3 regions of the Priestia sp. 10L35 genome follow, and region 3 is predicted to be linked to each of the others. Evidence: riboswitches for the same ligand, from Rfam matches in the RefSeq annotation. Region 3 holds a riboswitch; each other region holds the start of a gene.
What was found. Region 3 has a riboswitch for S-adenosylmethionine ahead of AC1DEF_RS22155 (phosphoadenylyl-sulfate reductase). Riboswitches for the same ligand answer to the same signal wherever they lie in the genome.
Positions count from the first base shown of each region.

Region 1: another riboswitch for S-adenosylmethionine. It lies ahead of metK (methionine adenosyltransferase); the one in region 3 lies ahead of AC1DEF_RS22155 (phosphoadenylyl-sulfate reductase).
Region 2: another riboswitch for S-adenosylmethionine. It lies ahead of mtnW (2,3-diketo-5-methylthiopentyl-1-phosphate enolase); the one in region 3 lies ahead of AC1DEF_RS22155 (phosphoadenylyl-sulfate reductase).

Region 1 covers NZ_JBFTKA010000001.1:35,820-42,044, forward strand. Annotated here, with positions in the region: gene AC1DEF_RS00195 (alpha/beta hydrolase family protein) at 1-672, shown strand, start outside; gene AC1DEF_RS00200 (DUF2584 domain-containing protein) at 727-969, shown strand; gene pckA (phosphoenolpyruvate carboxykinase (ATP)) at 1,004-2,593, opposite strand; SAM riboswitch class I at 2,968-3,085, shown strand; gene metK (methionine adenosyltransferase) at 3,218-4,420, shown strand; gene AC1DEF_RS00215 (glycosyltransferase family 4 protein) at 4,453-5,598, opposite strand; gene AC1DEF_RS00220 (phosphatase PAP2 family protein) at 5,617-6,141, opposite strand.
Region 2 covers NZ_JBFTKA010000004.1:307,700-313,924, reverse strand. Annotated here, with positions in the region: gene AC1DEF_RS17200 (carbon-nitrogen family hydrolase) at 1-721, opposite strand, end outside; gene AC1DEF_RS17195 (pyridoxal phosphate-dependent aminotransferase) at 834-2,006, shown strand; SAM riboswitch class I at 2,137-2,243, shown strand; gene mtnW (2,3-diketo-5-methylthiopentyl-1-phosphate enolase) at 2,324-3,568, shown strand; gene AC1DEF_RS17185 (2-hydroxy-3-keto-5-methylthiopentenyl-1-phosphate phosphatase) at 3,565-4,230, shown strand; gene AC1DEF_RS17180 (methylthioribulose 1-phosphate dehydratase) at 4,227-4,865, shown strand; gene AC1DEF_RS17175 (1,2-dihydroxy-3-keto-5-methylthiopentene dioxygenase) at 4,881-5,396, shown strand; gene AC1DEF_RS17170 (sugar ABC transporter substrate-binding protein) at 5,519-6,225, shown strand, end outside.
Region 3 covers NZ_JBFTKA010000006.1:357,129-363,353, forward strand. Annotated here, with positions in the region: gene AC1DEF_RS22125 (glucose-6-phosphate isomerase) at 1-632, shown strand, start outside; gene AC1DEF_RS22130 (hypothetical protein) at 763-933, shown strand; gene AC1DEF_RS22135 (YugN-like family protein) at 987-1,391, shown strand; gene AC1DEF_RS22140 (potassium channel family protein) at 1,421-2,209, opposite strand; gene AC1DEF_RS22145 (VOC family protein) at 2,277-2,660, opposite strand; gene cdaS (sporulation-specific diadenylate cyclase CdaS) at 2,758-3,384, opposite strand; SAM riboswitch class I at 3,698-3,800, shown strand; gene AC1DEF_RS22155 (phosphoadenylyl-sulfate reductase) at 4,055-4,768, shown strand; gene AC1DEF_RS22160 (inorganic phosphate transporter) at 4,788-5,867, shown strand; gene sat (sulfate adenylyltransferase) at 5,920-6,225, shown strand, end outside.

The DNA of each region.
Region 1 (6,225 bases), on a different contig from region 3:
GCAGAGCCAAAAGAAAAAGGAATGTATGACGGCTTTTTATACTTAAGGGGAGGTATCAAGAACGTAGGAACGGTTCGTCCTGCTCGACTCATTCAATTTGCTTCTCAAGGTTTTATTGTGATGGCTCCGTTCTACAGGGGAAATCAAGGAGGAGAAGGAAACGAAGATTTTGCAGGAGATGATCGTTACGATGCTTTTGCTGCTTACGATTTACTGAAACAGCTCCCTAACGTCCACCATGACCGCATTCATATTTTTGGGTTTTCAAGAGGGGGAGTGATGGCTTTACTCACAGCTATTGAAAAAAACGACAGCCGCTCTCTTGTGTTATGGGGAGGCGTCACGGATATGGTGCTGACATATGAAGAAAGAGAAGATTTAAGAAGAATGATGAAGCGGGTGATTGGAGGAACTCCTTCTAAATATCCTGAAAGATACGAATGGAGGACCCCTTTGCATCGTGCTCATCTCGTCGAGCCGCCGGTCTTGCTTATTCATGGTTTAGAAGATAAAAACGTGTCGATTGATCATTCCTATCAGCTAGAATCTAAACTAAAGAAGGCCAATAAAAAAGTTACCAGCTGGTACTTCGAAAACTTTCCACATGCTTTTCCCCCAAAAGAAAACCGAGAAACGGTGAAGAAGTTAACGAAGTGGATGAAAGCGCAATAAAAGATATGCTACGATAGAGAAAACAAGTAGAATAACAGTGAGGAGTGAGAAAAAATGGGGATGCCGCTAGAATTAAATACAATGATTGTGACAAAAGGCAACGAAAAGCGTGTAACGGATAACATTTTTCAAATTGAGAAAAAAGGATATCGCTTGTATCCGTTAGATATTCCATTAAACGTTCACAAAACGAAAAATGGAGAATGTATTGGAACTGCTGTTGTGCGTAAGGTAGAAATGGAGCAGGAAAAAACCATTATCACATATGAACTGACAAAATTACATTCGACTAACTAAAAAAACGATCGTCTATAAGACGATCGTTTTTTTATTAGACTCTAGGTCCGCCTAATGTTGAAATGTCAGATGCTACATCGTTAAAACGCTTGAAATTAGCTTTGAATTTAGCAGCAAGCTCAGTTGCCTTTTGGTTATAAGCTGTTGCATCGTTCCATGCTTTAGAAGGCTGAAGCACTTCATCAGGAACGCCCGGAACATGAGTTGGAATCGATAAACCAAAAATAGCATCTGTTACTGTTTCGGTATTAGCGAGTTCTCCTTCAAGGGCTGCTTGAACCATAGCTCGAGTGTAACTTAACTTCATTCGTTCGCCCACCCCGTATTCACCGCCGGTCCATCCAGTATTTACAAGGTAGACATTTACATTATGTTCATCGATTTTCTTTCCTAGCATTTCTGCATAAGTTGTTGGAGCAAGAGGTAAGAAAGGCTCACCAAAGCATGTAGAGAAAGTAGCCTGTGGCGATGTTACGCCGCGCTCTGTTCCAGCTAACTTACTAGTGTATCCGCTCAGAAAATGGTACATTGCTTGTTCTTTTGTAAGCTTGCTGATTGGAGGTAAGACACCGAAAGCATCAGCAGTTAAAAAGACAATAGCTGTAGGGTGCCCGGCAACGCTTGGCAATACCGTATTATCAATAGAGTCAATTGAATAAGCGGCACGAGTATTCTCTGTTAAACTATTATCATTGTAATCTGCTACTTTCGTATTTTGATTTAACACTACATTTTCCAGTACGGCGCCGAAGCGAATTGCATTGAAGATTTGCGGTTCTTTTTCTTCGGAAAGCTGAATGCACTTCGCGTAGCATCCTCCTTCAATATTAAATACACCAGAGCTTGACCAACCGTGCTCGTCATCTCCGATTAAACGACGGTTTGCATCAGCAGAAAGCGTTGTTTTACCCGTTCCAGATAAACCAAAGAATAATGCAACGTCACCTTCTTCTCCTACGTTAGCAGAACAGTGCATGGATAGAATATTGTTTTGAGGAAGTAAGAAGTTCATCACTGAGAAAATAGATTTTTTCATTTCACCAGCGTATTCAGTTCCTCCAATTAGCACAATGCGTCGCTCTAACGAAAGAATAATGAAGGTTTCAGAATTCGTCCCGTCTGTTTCAGGATCAGCTTTGAACGTTGGAGCTGCTACAATTGTAAACGGCTTCACATCATCATTTGTTTTTTGTTCGGCTGAAGGGCGAATGAATAACTGCTGAGCGAATAGGTTGTGCCATGCAAATTCATTAACTACTTGAATTGGTAACTGATACTTTTTATCAGCTCCAGCATATCCATTAAAAACAAAAAGTTCATCCTGCTTCTTTAAGTGGGTTAAGACTTTTTTGTATAGCGCATCGAATCGCTGAGCAGAAATTGGCTGATTGACAGGTCCCCATTCAACCGTTTTTGAAGACACAGCATCGCTTACAATAAATTTATCTAAAGGAGAGCGACCTGTATATTTTCCGGTTTCGACTGACACAGCACCTGTAGAAGTCAGCGTTCCTTCGCGTCGAGCTAGAATTTTTTCAACAAGTTGTGGAACAGATAATTGGTGTTTTGTTGTTTTTAATTGAAGCAAACCATTTAATTCGATAGACATATCAACAGTACTCATGTGCACTACCTTCCTTTTTTAGCTATTATTTATTCATTAATGTTTGAAATTTATAATTAGTATAACACATTTATTTAATTATTCTATACTATTTAACTAAAAATGTTTGTGTATTATAAAAAAATGTACGTTATACCTATTTTAGACACATGTATATGTGCTAGGAGCGAAAAAAGTGAAGCTATTTTAAGTGAAAGCCTCATTTTGATCTGTCTTATTAACTAAACTTAGTGATGATTCTTAATAAGGTGTACTATTTCGGAATTTGAGTATGTTACATTAAAACAGATTCAAACATAAAGAGATGATTTCCATTTGAATGTTGTTGACAGTGGAGCGCTTTTTCATGTATTATATGTCCTTGAACGGATACTCTCTTATCCCGAGCTGGTGGAGGGACAGGCCCTATGAAACCCAGCAACCATCGTCATTTTTTTGTGTAGACGATAAGGTGCTAACCTGATGCAAGGGCACAACCTTGATCGATAAGAGTGAAAGGCTTATGTAGAATTTGATACCTTTCCTCGATACAAGGAAAGGTTTTTTTATATTTTTTAACGTGTAATGAAAATAAGGGAATGAGTACCGTATCACAATGTATCGTATTTATAAGGAGGAAAACTGATGTCAACACAACGTCGTCTGTTCACGTCAGAATCTGTTACAGAGGGACATCCCGATAAAATTTGTGACCAAATTTCTGACTCAATTCTTGATGCTATCCTAGCAAAGGATCCAAATGCTCGTGTTGCTTGTGAAACAAGCGTAACAACTGGTTTAGTTTTAGTAAGTGGTGAAATTACAACTTCTACTTACGTGGATATTCCTAAAACAGTTCGTGAAACAATTAAAGGAATTGGCTATACTCGTGCAAAATACGGATTTGATGCTGAAACTTGTGCAGTATTAACATCTATCGACGAGCAGTCAGCTGATATCGCTGCTGGTGTAGACCAAGCGTTAGAAGCACGTGAAGGTCAAATGTCAGATGAAGAAATCGAAGCAATCGGAGCTGGAGACCAAGGCTTAATGTTTGGTTATGCATGTAACGAAACAAAAGAATTAATGCCTCTTCCAATTTCATTAGCTCATAAACTTGCTCGCCGTCTAACAGAAGTACGTAAAGAAGAAATTCTTCCTTACCTTCGCCCGGATGGTAAAACACAAGTAACAGTTGAATATGATGAAAACAACAAACCTGTTCGCATCGATACAATTGTTATTTCAACTCAGCATCATCCAGAAGTAACGTTAGATCAAATTCAACGTAACTTAAAAGAATATGTTATTAATCCAGTTGTTCCAAACGAGTTAATTGATGAAAATACAAAGTATTTCATTAACCCAACAGGACGTTTCGTAATCGGCGGTCCTCAAGGAGATGCTGGTTTAACTGGTCGTAAAATTATCGTTGATACTTACGGCGGATATGCTCGTCACGGCGGCGGTGCATTCTCTGGTAAGGACGCAACAAAAGTAGACCGTTCAGCAGCTTATGCAGCTCGTTATGTTGCGAAAAACATTGTAGCAGCTGATCTTGCTGATAAATGTGAAGTACAACTAGCATATGCAATTGGTGTTGCACAACCAGTATCTATTTCAATTGATACATTCGGTACAGGAAAAGTTTCTGAAGAAGTACTAGTAGACGTAGTACGCAAAAACTTTGACCTACGTCCAGCGGGCATCATTAAAATGCTTGATTTACGTCGCCCAATTTATAAGCAAACAGCAGCTTACGGCCACTTTGGTCGTACGGACGTGGAGCTTCCTTGGGAGTTCACAGACAAAGCGGAAGCATTAAAAACTCAAGCTTTAGCTAAATAATAAAAAAATCTCCGTGAAAACGGAGATTTTTTTTATGCCCATTGAATATCTGCAGCAGATTTTTCTACGACACCTTCATATTCTGAAAGCAAATGCTGAAAAATGGCGTCCCATGATTGAGTAAGAGCATAGTGTCTCGCTGCATGGCCAAAGTGAAGCCGCTGGTGCAAATCATCGAGTAAACCTGTAATAGCCGAACTGAATTCTTCTAAGGAGTGAGGTTTGCAAAGGTAGCCGTTTCGCCCGTGCTGAATCATCTGTTTAACTCCTCCTGCATTTGCTGCCACTACAGGAGTTCCAGAAGCAAGAGACTCCAGTACAACATTTCCGAAGGTTTCTGTTTCTGAAGGAAAAACAAACAAATCAGATGATGAATAGATATGAGCAAGTTGCTTACCTTCAAGGAAGCCTGTAAATGTCATATGCTCAGATGCTTGCTGCTGCATTTGTTCTTTTAAAGAGCCGTCTCCCACAATAACCCAGTGAATTTGATGGCGGATATGATCCGGTAGAGATCGTGCGATTTTCATTAAAAAATCAGCGTTCTTTTCTTTAGCTAATCTTCCTACATACGTTAAAATGTAGGGCTTTTTAATATTATATTTAATACGAATATCAAAGCGGTCATAGTGGGGGTGAAATAATTTATGATTTACTCCTCGCGACCAAATAGATACGTTGTGAAACCCTTGTTCTTCTAGCTGCTGTTTGGTCACTTCAGAGGGAGCGAATATTTTTTGTACAGGTTTATAAAACCATTTCATATATTTTTGCAGTGGTACACGCATTTTTTCAAGTTCATAGTGAGATAAATAATCAGCAAAATTGGTATGATAAGAGCCGACAAGAGGAACACCTAATCTTTTCCCGTAATAGGAGCCGCAAAGCCCCATTGTAAAAGGAGTGGCCAAATGAATAATAGAAGGATTGAATTCCTGCAGCTGCTTTTTAATTTTTAGAACGTTTGGCAATGAAAAGCGGCTGTTTGGATAAAGGAAAAACGGCATGCTGGGCGAACGGTGAACATACGTTGAAAATGACTGATCATGAGCAAATTCAGGAGCAAATACCTGGATGGGAATTTGCTTTGATTTGACATACTGGGTAAACTGATAAAGTGTTTTAGCAGCTCCGTTAACTTCTGGAGCAAATGTATCCGTAAATAAAGCAATTCTCATTAGTACTCCTCCTATCAATTAAGTTAAAAATATGTTCAGTGACACAGCACCTGAAAAGATGCCCAGTATCAGGCCTACCATGACATCCGTCGGATAGTGCAGACCGAGATAAATTCTTGAAATTCCTACCGTTACTGCAAGAGGCAAAAGAACGGCAGTGAAGGCTGGATAAACAATCATAAGAGGGGTAACCAACGAAAAAATAGCTGTTGTATGCCCAGACGGAAATGAATGATCTTTTAAGGGATTTTCTAATACTTTTGTATATTTTAATTGAATATAAGGTCGTTTTCTCGGATATAGTTTTTTAGCAATGGCGACAGGAATATGACTAACGGCTAGAGAAAACGCACAAGCGTAAGCGACGGATGAAGGATGCAGAAATAGCAGCAAGCACGCTATCACAATGGTAAACGTGGCTCCGCCAGTGTGAGTTAGTAAACGTAAAAATCTATTTAAGTGCTTTCGATCAAAATGTTGGTTTACGCTTTTGAATAATCGGCATTCGGCATCATATACATACTGAATTAACTTGGCTTTCATAGAGTCGCTCCCTTTTCAATAAATACGTCTTTATTATTCAGTTTAATCTTTAATTGTGTAGGCAGTACTAAAACGATGTAAATT
Region 2 (6,225 bases), on a different contig from region 3:
GTTCCAGGTTAACGTCAGCACTTAAAAGTTCTTCGCTATCGCCAGCTTCAGCGATTATTTCTCCCCACGGATCGATGACTAAGGAATGTCCGGCAAATGTGTTATTAGGATCTTGGCCTACACGATTACATGCGATTACATAGCATTGATTTTCGATTGCACGGCTAATGAGCAGGGCTTTCCAGTGGGCAAGTCTTGGAGCCGGCCACTGAGCGACAACAAACAAGACTTCTGCTCCGCTGCTAGTATGAACCCGTATCCATTCTGGGAAACGAATATCGTAACAAATAACTCCTGCGCACAGTGACTGTTCAAGTGTAAAAAGATTTTTTGCTGTTCCTGCTTCTAAATACAGGTGTTCATCCATTAATTTAAATAAGTGCAGTTTACTGTATTGTGATACTTCACGACCTTTTCGGTCAAAAATATACATCGTATTCGTGACGCCTTGCTCTGTTTTTTTCGCGATTGAACCTGCCACAATATTTATTTCGTTTGTTTTAGCAAATTGAGAGATTAATTGCTTGGCTTGCTGTCCTTCATCATCTGCAATTTCGTCTAGCCGCGTCAAATCATAAGCTGTATCCCATAGCTCAGGAAGCACAAGGATATCAGGGTTTTCTTTCAGGGCTTCCGTCATTTTTTGTTCGATATATTTTCGGTTTTTAGTTGGGTTTCCAAACGCAATATCAAGCTGCAAACACGTAATTTTTACACTCACTTTATCATCCGTCCTTTTTTTAGTAGTTGAAAAAAATGACTTTACAAGTTGAGTATTACAATATATTATTTGTGACTAGAATTTCAAGAATTTTTTGAGAAGGTGTGCGATGATGAAACAATTTGAGCAATCGGAACTATTAAAAAGTTTACCAAAACAATTTTTTGCATCACTTGTAGGCAAGGTAGGAAAAGTAATGGCCCAAGGTCACGACGTTATTAACTTAGGGCAGGGAAATCCTGATCAGCCTACTCCTTCACATATTGTAGAAACACTGCAAAAAGCAAGTGCTAATCCTATGCATCATAAATATTCTCCGTTTCGGGGGCACCAGTTTTTAAAAGAGGCCGTTGCGACTTTTTATAAACGAGAATATGGCGTTGATGTGGATCCTGAAAAAGAAGTAGCTATTTTGTTTGGCGGGAAAGGTGGACTTGTAGAAATCCCGCAGTGCTTATTAAACCCTGGAGATACGGTGCTGGTTCCGGATCCTGGGTATCCTGATTACTGGTCTGGAGTAGAGCTTGCAAAAGCCAAGATGGAAGTGATGCCGCTCACGGCTGAAAATCATTTTCTACCCGTATACGAAGAGATAAGTGAACGTGCTAAAGAACAGGCAAAGCTCATGTTTTTAAACTATCCGAATAATCCTACTGGTGCAGTGGCAACGGCAGAATTTTTTGAAGACACCGTGGCGTTTGCTGCCAAGCACGATATTTGTGTGGTACACGACTTTGCTTACGGAGCAATTGGATTTGATGGTAAAAAGCCAATCAGCTTTTTACAGACTCCTGGTGCAAAAGAGACGGGAATTGAAATTTATACTCTTTCTAAAACGTATAACATGGCGGGATGGCGAGTTGGATTTGCTGTAGGAAATGAAAGTGTTGTAGAAGCTATTAATCTTCTTCAAGATCATATGTATGTCAGTCTATTTGGGGCGGTTCAAGAGGCAGCCGCCGCAGCTCTGGTGGAATCTCAACAATGTGTGAATGATTTAGTTAAGCGCTATGAATCTAGACGCAATACCTTTATTCAAGGGCTTCGAGAAATTGGTTGGGATGTTACATCTCCAGCAGGCTCCTTTTTTGCATGGCTAAAAGTTCCTGAAGGATATACTTCCGAACAGTTTTCAGATTTACTTCTTGAAAAAGCCCACGTTGTAGTGGCGCCTGGTGTAGGCTTTGGAACATATGGTGAAGGCTATGTGCGCGTAGGAATGCTGACGGATGAAGAGCGCATGAGAGAAGCAGTATCTCGAATAAAAAAATTAAATTTATTTTAAAAACGCATTGACAATCCTTTTTGAGTTGGCTTAATATGTAAGAAGTTAACGAGATTAATAACCGATAAATCCTAGCGGTATTTTGTATTTAGTATATAATCTACGAATTTAAATTAAATAAATAGCAACTTTCTTATTAAGAGTAGGTGGAGGGACTAGCCCGATGAAGCCCGGCAACCGACTTAACGCATGTTAAGCACGGTGCTAATTCTTGCAGCAGCAGCTGAGAGATAAGAAGAGCAACGAAAGCCTCTTCTTAATCACAGAAGAGGTTTTTTTTATTAACGATATTAAACAGCAAGGGAGTTTTTAGCATAATGAGCGAAATCGTTGCAAGCTACTTACTACATGATAATAAAGGGAATTTTCATAAAAAAGCGGAAGGAATCGCTTTAGGACTAACCGTCGGCTCATGGACAGATCTGCCGCTTTTAGATCAACAGCAGCTTCAAAAGCATAAAGGGCGCGTCGTGTCCGTAACTGAGCTTCAAGATTGCGAACGTGTAAACGGATATTTAGGCGGAGAAATTAAGCAGGCTATTGTCAAAATTGCTTATCCAACTGCCAACTTTTCAAGAGATTTACCGGCTATTTTAGTTACGGTTTTCGGAAAACTATCACTTGATGGAAAAGTGAAATTATTAGACTTGAATTTTCCTGATGAATTATTAGCTGAATTCCCAGGACCGCGCTTTGGAATAGAAGGTATCCGAGAGAAACTAGGCGTTTATGACCGTCCGCTTGTGATGAGTATTTTTAAAGGCGTGATTGGAAGAGGTATGACGTACTTAACAACTCAGCTGCGTGAGCAAGCGCTTGGCGGAGTGGATTTGGTTAAAGACGACGAGATTTTGTTTGATAGTGAACGAACACCTTTTGAAGCTCGCGTTACAGAAGGGAAAAAAGTACTGAATGAAGTATACGAAAAAACGGGACACCGCACGCTGTATGCTGTTAATTTAACGGGACGAACGTTTGAGTTAAAAGAAAAAGCGAGAAAAGCAGCTGAGCTAGGAGCCGATGCTCTTTTATTCAACGTATTTGCTTACGGGTTAGACGTACTGCAGGCACTTCGAGAAGACGATGAAATTAACTTGCCGATTATGGCACACCCAGCTGTTAGCGGAGCGCTTACGCCATCAGAGTTTTACGGTTTTTCAAATTCATTGCTGCTTGGAAAGCTATTGCGTTTAGCCGGAGCAGATTTCTCACTGTTTCCATCACCATACGGAAGCGTAGCGCTTTCTCTTGAAGATACGACAGGCATTGCCTACGAATTAACGCGTCCTGTATACAAATATAAGCAGTCTTTCCCGGTTCCTTCAGCAGGAATTCATCCTGGAATGGTACCGCAGCTTGTGAAGGACTTTGGAATCGACAGCATTATTAATGCAGGAGGCGGAGTTCACGGTCATCCAGACGGAGCTATCGGAGGAGGAAAAGCCTTCCGTGCGGCGATAGATGCAGTACTCTCTCATCAAACACTAGCCGAAAAAGCTGAAGAATCAAAAGAGTTGCAAAAAGCTTTGCAACTATGGGGAACAGTAGAGGTGAAAGCATGACATCGTTAAAAATCTTTTGTGACTTTGATGGAACAATTACAAATAGCGATAACATTATTGCTATTATGAAACAATTTGCTCCTCCGGAGTGGGAAAGTATTAAAGACGACGTGTTGGCACAGCGCGTCTCCATTCAAGAAGGAGTTGGGCAAATGTTTGCCTTGCTCCCAGTGGAATTAAAAGAAGATATTATTTCTTATATTTTAGAGACGTCTGCTATTCGAGATGGATTTGATGATTTTATTGCCTATACAAAAGAACACCATATTCCGCTTTATATTGTAAGCGGAGGAATTGACTTTTTTGTAAAACCACTTTTGGGAAATCGAGTTGCAGAGGAAATGCTCTACTGCAACGGATCTGATTTTTCCGGTGAGCATATTTCCATTACGTGGCCTCATACATGTGATAAACAGTGTACAAATGACTGCGGCTGCTGTAAGCCAACGATTATTCGCCATCTTGCAGATGAAAGAGATCATACGGTTGTTATTGGCGATTCCATTACGGATTTGCAGGCTGCCAAATTAGCTGATACGGTCATTGCACGTGACTTTTTAATTGAAAAATGTGAAGAGCTATCTCTACCGTATCGTCCTTTTTCTACTTTTTATGATGTCATTCACCATTTACAAGAATTAACAGAAGAGGTGAAAGCATGAGTATTATGGCTCAGCAACGATTACACGAGCTTGCAGATATAAAAGATGAGCTGGCAGAGCGCGATTGGTTCTTCGGTACGAGCGGAAACTTAGCGATTAAAGTGGATCAAAACCCGACAACTTTCTTTGTATCAGCAAGTGGAAAAGATAAAAGAAAACGCACAAATGAAGATTTTTTATTAGTTGATCAATATGGAAAGCCTGCAGAAGACACGCATTTAAAGCCTTCTGCTGAAACGCTTTTACACGTTAAGATTTACGATTTAACGAATGCTGGGTGCAGTCTTCATGTACATACAATCGACAACAACGTGATCTCTGAACTGTACGGAGATGAAGGCGTTATTTCATTCAAAGGTCAAGAAATTATTAAGGCGCTAGGCATTTGGGAAGAAGATGCGGAAATTACTGTTCCGATTATTCCGAATTACGCAGATATTCCGACACTAGCAGAAGAGTTTTCTCACCATATAAAAGGCGATCAAGGCGCGATTTTGATTCGTAATCACGGGATTACGGTATGGGGGAAAAATGCATTTGAAACAAAAAAAGCGCTAGAAGCCTATGAATTTCTATTTAGTTACCACGTCAAATTACTGTCACTTAAAGGCATTAAGCCAAAGGTGCATTTATAAAAGGAGGAAACAAAAATGGCGCACATTCGCTTACATGTAAACAATAAAAGAATTGAAACTCAAGAGGAAGTATCAGCTTTTCTGGCAAACAATGAAGTTATTTATGAAAACTGGGATATTACAAAACTTCCAGAAAATCTTCGTGAAAAATATGATTTAACTGATGAAGAAAAAACAGAAATTTTAAACGCTTTTGGTGAGGATATTAAAGATATTTCGGAACGCCGCGGCTATAAAGCTCAAGATGTTATCTCGTTATCGGAATCTACACCAAATATTGATGAATTGTTAAAAAACTTTCAGCGCAAGCATATTCATACAGATGACGAAGTTCGCTTTATTGTAAGCGGTCATGGAATCTTTGTTATTCAAGGAAAAGACGGCGAATTTTTTGATGTTGAATTAGAGCCGGGCGATTTAATTTCAGTACCAGAGAACATTCTTCATTACTTTACACTAATGGAAGATCGTAAAGTAGTCGCTGTCCGAATTTTCGTGACAACTGAAGGATGGGTACCTATTTACGCATAACAATTACTTGTAAAGCATAGGTCATTTTCACCCCGCTTTTACATCTAAAAGCGGGGTATTCTTTGGATTATTATAAAACTAACTATTTTTATATGAATAATAAGTTTAATGGGAGGAACACCATGAAAAAGAGTAAAAAAATGCTGTGGCCACTTACTTTGCTCGTGCTTCTAATCTTTGCACTGGCTGCCTGCACGAAAGAACAGCCAAGTCTAAACGAGAAAGCACAGGCAGCTCCAGCGCAGCAAGCGGCTTCTGCTAAGCCTGTACAGCAAGAAGGAAAAAAGGTTACGAAAGATACAAAAATTGCGCTTATTTCTGAATTTACGTCAGGCACTCACGCTGCTCAGTACATAACAGGTGTGACAAAAGCGGCTAAAAAAGCAGGGGTACAGCTATCCGTTTCTGATTCAAACAATGATCAATCCAAAATGGCTGCTTATTTAGACACGGCTATTAACCAAAATGTTGACGGTATTATGATTGACCACGGCCGGGCTGAAACCCTTGAACCTGGCGTGAAGCGCGCGATTGCAAAAGGAATTCCCGTTATTGCAACAGACGTAGAATTAAAAGTAGAAGGCGTTACAACAATTGACCAAGACGATTATATGCTTGCGCTGCAGGGTCTGAAACAAATGATGCAGGACATTAATGGAAAAGGAAACATTGTATATGCATTTGTTGGAGGGTTTGCGCCGATGGAAAAGCGCGACAGCATTTATAAAATTATGATGAATCGCTATCCAGATGTAAAACAAATTGCTACGTTTGGAAGCGCAACGGACAACACCTCATTAGACACACAAAATAAAATGGCAGCTGTGTT
Region 3 (6,225 bases):
TCTCATCATCAGAGCTAGAAGAGAACCCAGCTTATCAATATGCTGTAGCTCGTAATGTTCTTTATAATAAAGGAAAAACAATTGAAATGCTGATTAACTATGAGCCAGCTCTTCAATACTTTGCTGAGTGGTGGAAACAGTTATTTGGCGAAAGTGAAGGAAAAGACCAAAAAGGTATTTACCCTTCATCTGCTAACTTCTCAACGGATCTTCATTCTTTAGGTCAATATGTACAAGAAGGTCGTCGTGATATTTTTGAAACAATTGTACAAGTTCAAGATTCTCGTCATGAGCTAACAATTGAAGAAGATGCAGCGGACTTAGATGGATTAAATTACTTAGCTGGTGAAACAGTTGACTTTGTAAATAAAAAAGCCTTCCAAGGTACAATGCTTGCTCACACAGATGGGGGCGTTCCAAACTTAGTTGTGAACATTCCTGCGCTAGATGAGTATACGTTCGGATATGTTGTATATTTCTTTGAAAAAGCATGTGCAATCAGCGGCTATTTATTAGGCGTAAACCCATTCGATCAGCCGGGAGTAGAAGCATACAAAGTAAATATGTTTGCTCTGCTTGGAAAACCTGGTTTTGAAGAGAAAAAAGCAGAATTAGAAAAGCGTTTGAAATAAATAAAAAGAGGGCGGTAAAAAAGTATTTTAGCCCAAGTGAAAAACGAACCATTGATCAACATGTTTGATTAGTGGTTCGTTTTTTTTGTTATGGTGAATATAGTTTCATCTGTTTAGGTCCTTCTAACAGTTGATTGGAGCGCAAGTGACGAGGAGGCTCAGCGCCCGCCCGCGGAAAGTGAAGCCTCGCACAGACATCAACTGCGGTGTCGCAAGCGATTTATATGAGCTGCTTTATCCAGTTTGTTCGTCTTTAGGTTGGATTCATTTAGTTATGTCTCACCCTCTTTTTTGCTTTTGAGATAAAGGATAAAACGCTGGAAAAAGGACATGTTAAAACAGAGGAGGGATAACATGATTGAATTATCTTCAAGATTAGAGGGAACATTATTCAAGCTTTACGAATTAGAAAAAACGCTTAAGCCGCTTGGGTATAACATTGGAGGAAATTGGGATTACGACCATGGTTCATTTGACTATAAGATGAACGATGAAGTCGGCTATCAGTTTTTACGTATCCCGTTTACAGCTACGAATGGAGAGCTGGATTCTAAAGGAACAACCGTACAGATTGGCACGCCATTTTTACTTTCACATAAATATCAAATTGGTCTAGATGACGATGTTCACAATGGAAATGTTAGTGCTTCATTTAATCAGTTTGCAGAGCCCCAAGACGCAGACGCTTCATTTCCAGAAAAGTATATCAGCTTAGGAGAAGAGCTAATTAGAGAGGCAGAAAATGCGCTGCTTCAGTAATTGAAGGAACTATTCTTTTTTTAAACTCTCTAATCTTTTTTTAAACTCTCTAATTTTTTCACAAAAATATGTTCGTACATGACTTGACTAATCAACTCGTTTGTTTTAATCATTTCATTCACCCCCAAGTTTTGTGCATTTTGAATATGCTTTTTTGTTAAAAGTTCAACGATGCTGTAAATAGAAGGGTTCAATCCTTGCAGAGCGACTAACGTAACAATAGTATTCATGTCTGCATATTCTTCTGTCTTATGCTGATCGGCAGTAATCAGCACTTTTTTTGCGTACCGAGCGTTGGCAAGTTCTAATACTTCATAATGAGAGGGACTTCCTTTAATAAAATGAACGCGATCACAAATCATGGGATTTTTAGTCAGAGAGTCGTCGATAAGCACAATGTCTTCTTTATGAAATGCGTCGCGATAATACTCTAACACGAGTTTGGCGCGCTCATTCCACCCAACAACGATGAAGTGATCTTTTCCATAAAATTTTAAATTCCCTTCCAAATAAGCGCTCTCAGCGGAAACAGCAATTTTAGAAAGCGTGACAAAATAAGTAGTAATAAATCCCGTTCCGATCAGAACTAAAATAATTGCAGCTAACCTTCCAATCGTAGTGGTCGGAGCAAAATCACCGTACCCTATAGTAGAGATTGTAATAATAACCCACCAAATTCCTTCAAACACATTCCCAAACGTTTGCGGCTCTAAGAAATGTATAAGCATGCCGAAAAGCAGAACAAGGCAGCCGATAATAAAAAGAAGCCGCACTAAAATAGAACGACGAAAAAGTCGAAATAATAGCCATTCCATCATAAAAAAACCTCCAGTGATTAGTCATAGCCACAGTATGACCATTTTTCACTGAAGGTATAAGATATCTTTATCTTTTTACTTCGTAATATTCAATCCATTCTTTGTCTGGACCGTAGAAAAATAAGTATCTTGCTCCATTTGGCAAAGTTACAATGTTTTCTTCCACAAATGAAACGCCTGCTGATTTTAAACGCTCAAACTCCTCTTCAATTCCGTCTACTGCCAGCGCAAAATGATGAACTTTACCTTCGTTAGGTAAGCTTGAGTTATACCCTTGAATTAACTCTACGATTACATTGCCTTCTAAACCTAGAAAAGCTAGCTTCAAAGACGGATCGGTATGTGGTAGTTTTTCGATGAGCTCTAATCCCACTTTTTGCGTATAGAACTCAATCGATTCTTCTATATCCTTTACTTGAACGCCTACATGTTCAAATTTTAAAATTGTCATATGCATCACCCGTATCTATAGTATGTAAAAACTATGAAATATATTAAAGAGAAAGGATATAGAAGTCAAGATAGGGCTGCTTATCAGGAAAGGGCTCTTAAATCATATTTTTGCTGGAGTGAATAGGGTAGAGGCTTCCATCAAGAGCAAACGAAATTTTGCCTGTTTCTTCAGATACAACTAAAATTAATGCATCCGATTTTTCCGACATTCCAATGGCTGCACGGTGACGTGTTCCCAATTTTTTGTTCGTTAAAATAATAGACGAAAGAGGTAAAACATTAGCAGCTGAAATAAGCTGATTATTTCTAATTAGGACGGCTCCGTCATGTAAGGGTGTCCCTGGATAGAACAGTGTCTCAACTAGCGTAGCGCTGACAGGAGCTTGAATAGGCATTCCTTTTTGAATAAGAGGGTCTACATTTTGTTCCCGTTCAATGACAATTAAAGCGCCGTGACGTTTCTCCGAAAGGTTATGAATAGCTAAAGACAGAGCAGCATATTCAAATGTATAAGGCGATAAATAATGGCGCAAGTAATAAGAGGCAGCCGTAGCTTGAACATCTTGAAATAACCTTCTCATCTCCTCAAAATCACATAGGATACAATGATCACTCGTGTCTAAATGTTTAATTAAATTAGAGGCTTCAGTTGAAATCTGCTGTAAATATGTTCGCACATTATTTTTAATTGTATCGTCTAATTGAAAAGGTTGTCTCTCCATCTTATATAGCTCCTATCTGTCAGTCAGTGTTATCTGTAATGTGTGCTAATGTGGGTGAATTATCCGTAAAGCTTATAAATCCCTTATTAATTTTATAGAGAGGTTTTGTGTTTTATTTAGCAAGAGAATATAAAAAGTTGGAGAAAAAAGAAAGCGTTTTATAAATTGATATGTTCACATTTGGGTTAAATTTACATATGTTGTTTTAAATAAAAGTATAGATATTTCTGTGAATTTAAAGTATAGTTTTCTTATCGGATATATGATTTTTAATGTTGACAAATATTCTAAATATGCTAAAATTTTTAAAAAATGCTTATCAAGAGTGGTGGAGGGATCTGGCCCGCTGAACCCCGGCAACCTGCTTAGCAAGGTGCTAATTCCAGCAAAGTGTGTATCATTTTGAAAGATAAGGTGAAAATTTATTGCCTACCCAGTCTTTCAATATGGAAGACTTTTTATTTTGATATAGCGCAAGCGATAATTTGAGGAGGGACACCAATGACTGTAACCCCCGACTTAAAACAAATTTTTGAGCATGTCGAAGCAAAGTAAGAATTAAATAGTTTCGCTGACTAGACACACTAGAGGCGGTTTTATCCAATTCTAGTGGGTAAAACCGTCTTTTTTTATTGGATAACGCGGATAACTAAGAATTGGAGTGAAGAAAATGGCAGACTTATATACGTACGAAAACTGGAGTGATACATTTCCAGAGTTCGACAGTGAAGATGAAACAAAAGGAGCTCTTTCAGCATTGCAGTGGGCGTATGATACCTACGGAGATTCAATTATTTACGCATCAAGCTTTGGTATCGAAGGAATCGTGTTAATTGATTTAATTTCAAAAGTGAAAAAAGATGCTGAAATTGTCTTTTTAGATACAGGCGTTCATTTTAAAGAAACATATGAAGTAATTGATGCAATTAAAGAACGCTTTCCTGATTTGCGTATTCATATGAAAAAACCGGATTTAACGCTTGCAGAACAAGCTGAGAAACATGGAGATGAACTTTGGAAGAGTCAGCCTAACCTATGCTGTCAAATTCGAAAAATCATCCCGCTAAGGGAATCTCTTGCTCCTTATGATGCGTGGATTTCTGGTTTGAGACGCGAGCAGTCTGAGTCTCGTGCCAACACGAATTATTTTAATAAAGATGAGAAATTCAAGAAAGTGAAAGTCTGCCCGTTAATTCATTGGTCCTGGAAAGAAGTTTGGCGCTATGTGTATAAGCATGATTTACCATATAACAAACTTCATGATCAAGGCTACCCAAGTATTGGCTGTGAGCCCTGTACCGCACCTGCCTACAATGTAGACGATTTACGTTCAGGAAGATGGGCAGGTACACAAAAAGTTGAATGCGGATTACACGAATCTTAAATACGAAAGAGCTGAATAAATGATGCTTTTATATGTTGCCTTTATCATTGCGCTTTTTTTTGCAATGAACATTGGGGCAAGCGGTGCAGCAGCAGCTATGGGCGTTTCATACGGCTCCGGTGCGATTAAAAAGAAAAGAGTAGCCCTGTTCATCTGTGCTGTAGGTATTGTGCTCGGAGCCATTATCGGAGGCGGCGAGGTGGTAAAAACCATCAGTTCAGGTATCATACCTGAAAAATTGCTGTCAGTAGAATTAGTTATTATCATTCTGGCTGCTGCAACGCTGTCACTCTTTTTCGCGAATTTAATTGGTATTCCTCTATCAACAAGTGAAGTAACGGTTGGTTCAGTTGTTGGAGTAGGCGTAGCTTATCAATCTCTGTATGTGGAAAAACTTTTAGTTGTCATGTCTTTTTGGATTATTGTTCCGCTGGTTTCATTTGTTATTGCTTTTTTGATTGGAAAAGTGATAAAACGCGGAGCGCATAAAAAAGAAGCAAAGGGAACGTGGAAAAGAGTTTTAACGATTTTAGTTATAGCGACGGGATTCTTTGAAGCCTTCTCAGCTGGAATGAATAACGTGGCAAATGCTGTCGGTCCTCTAGTAGGAGCTGGATTAATGGATGCCACAACGGGTGTCATAGCAGGAGGATTGGCAGTGGCGCTCGGAGCTCTTTTACTAGGAGGCCGAGTTATTGAAACAAACGGGAAAAAAATTACTCGCTATTCTGTAGGGGAAGGGTGCATTATCTCGGGTACTGGTGCTTCTCTTGTCACAGTCGCTTCACTGTTTGGTTTGCCAGTACCCCTTACACAGGTCACTACGTCTTCTATTATTGGAATAGGAGCAGCGAAAACGGGATTCACGAAAGAACAGCGCGAAGTTGTCATTCAAATGTTAAAGGTTTGGGTGGTCTCCCCTGTATTTTCACTCGTAATCTCATATGTTCTTGTGAAATTAGTACTTGAAAGCGACTTATATTCATTTGTGGTGCTAGCTAGCGGATGTATTGCCACAGCAGGTGTTCTAAGCTTAGCTAGAGCGACTAGAAGAAAAAGAGCAAGCTTGCAGTCGGAAAAAGAAAAAATGACTGCGTGATTCAAGTGCTTTTTATTATATTGTGTTAATTATTTAAGGAGGATTTTACAAAATGACAACAATTCAAGCACACGGTGGAGAATTAATTAATTTATATCAACCAACATATGACTACACGTCACTAACAAAAGAAATCGAAGTAGATAACATGGCCCTAAGTGATTTAGAACTAATTGGAATTGGTGCTTACAGCCCAATTACAGGATTTTTAGGAGAAAAAGATTATCAATCAGTTGTTGAAAATATGCGTTTAGCAGATGGAACAGTATGGAGTATTCCTATCACTCTTCCTGTAACAGAAGAGCAAGCTAAAGAATTAAACATTGGCGACAAAGTAAAACTTGTTCAAAACGGCGTA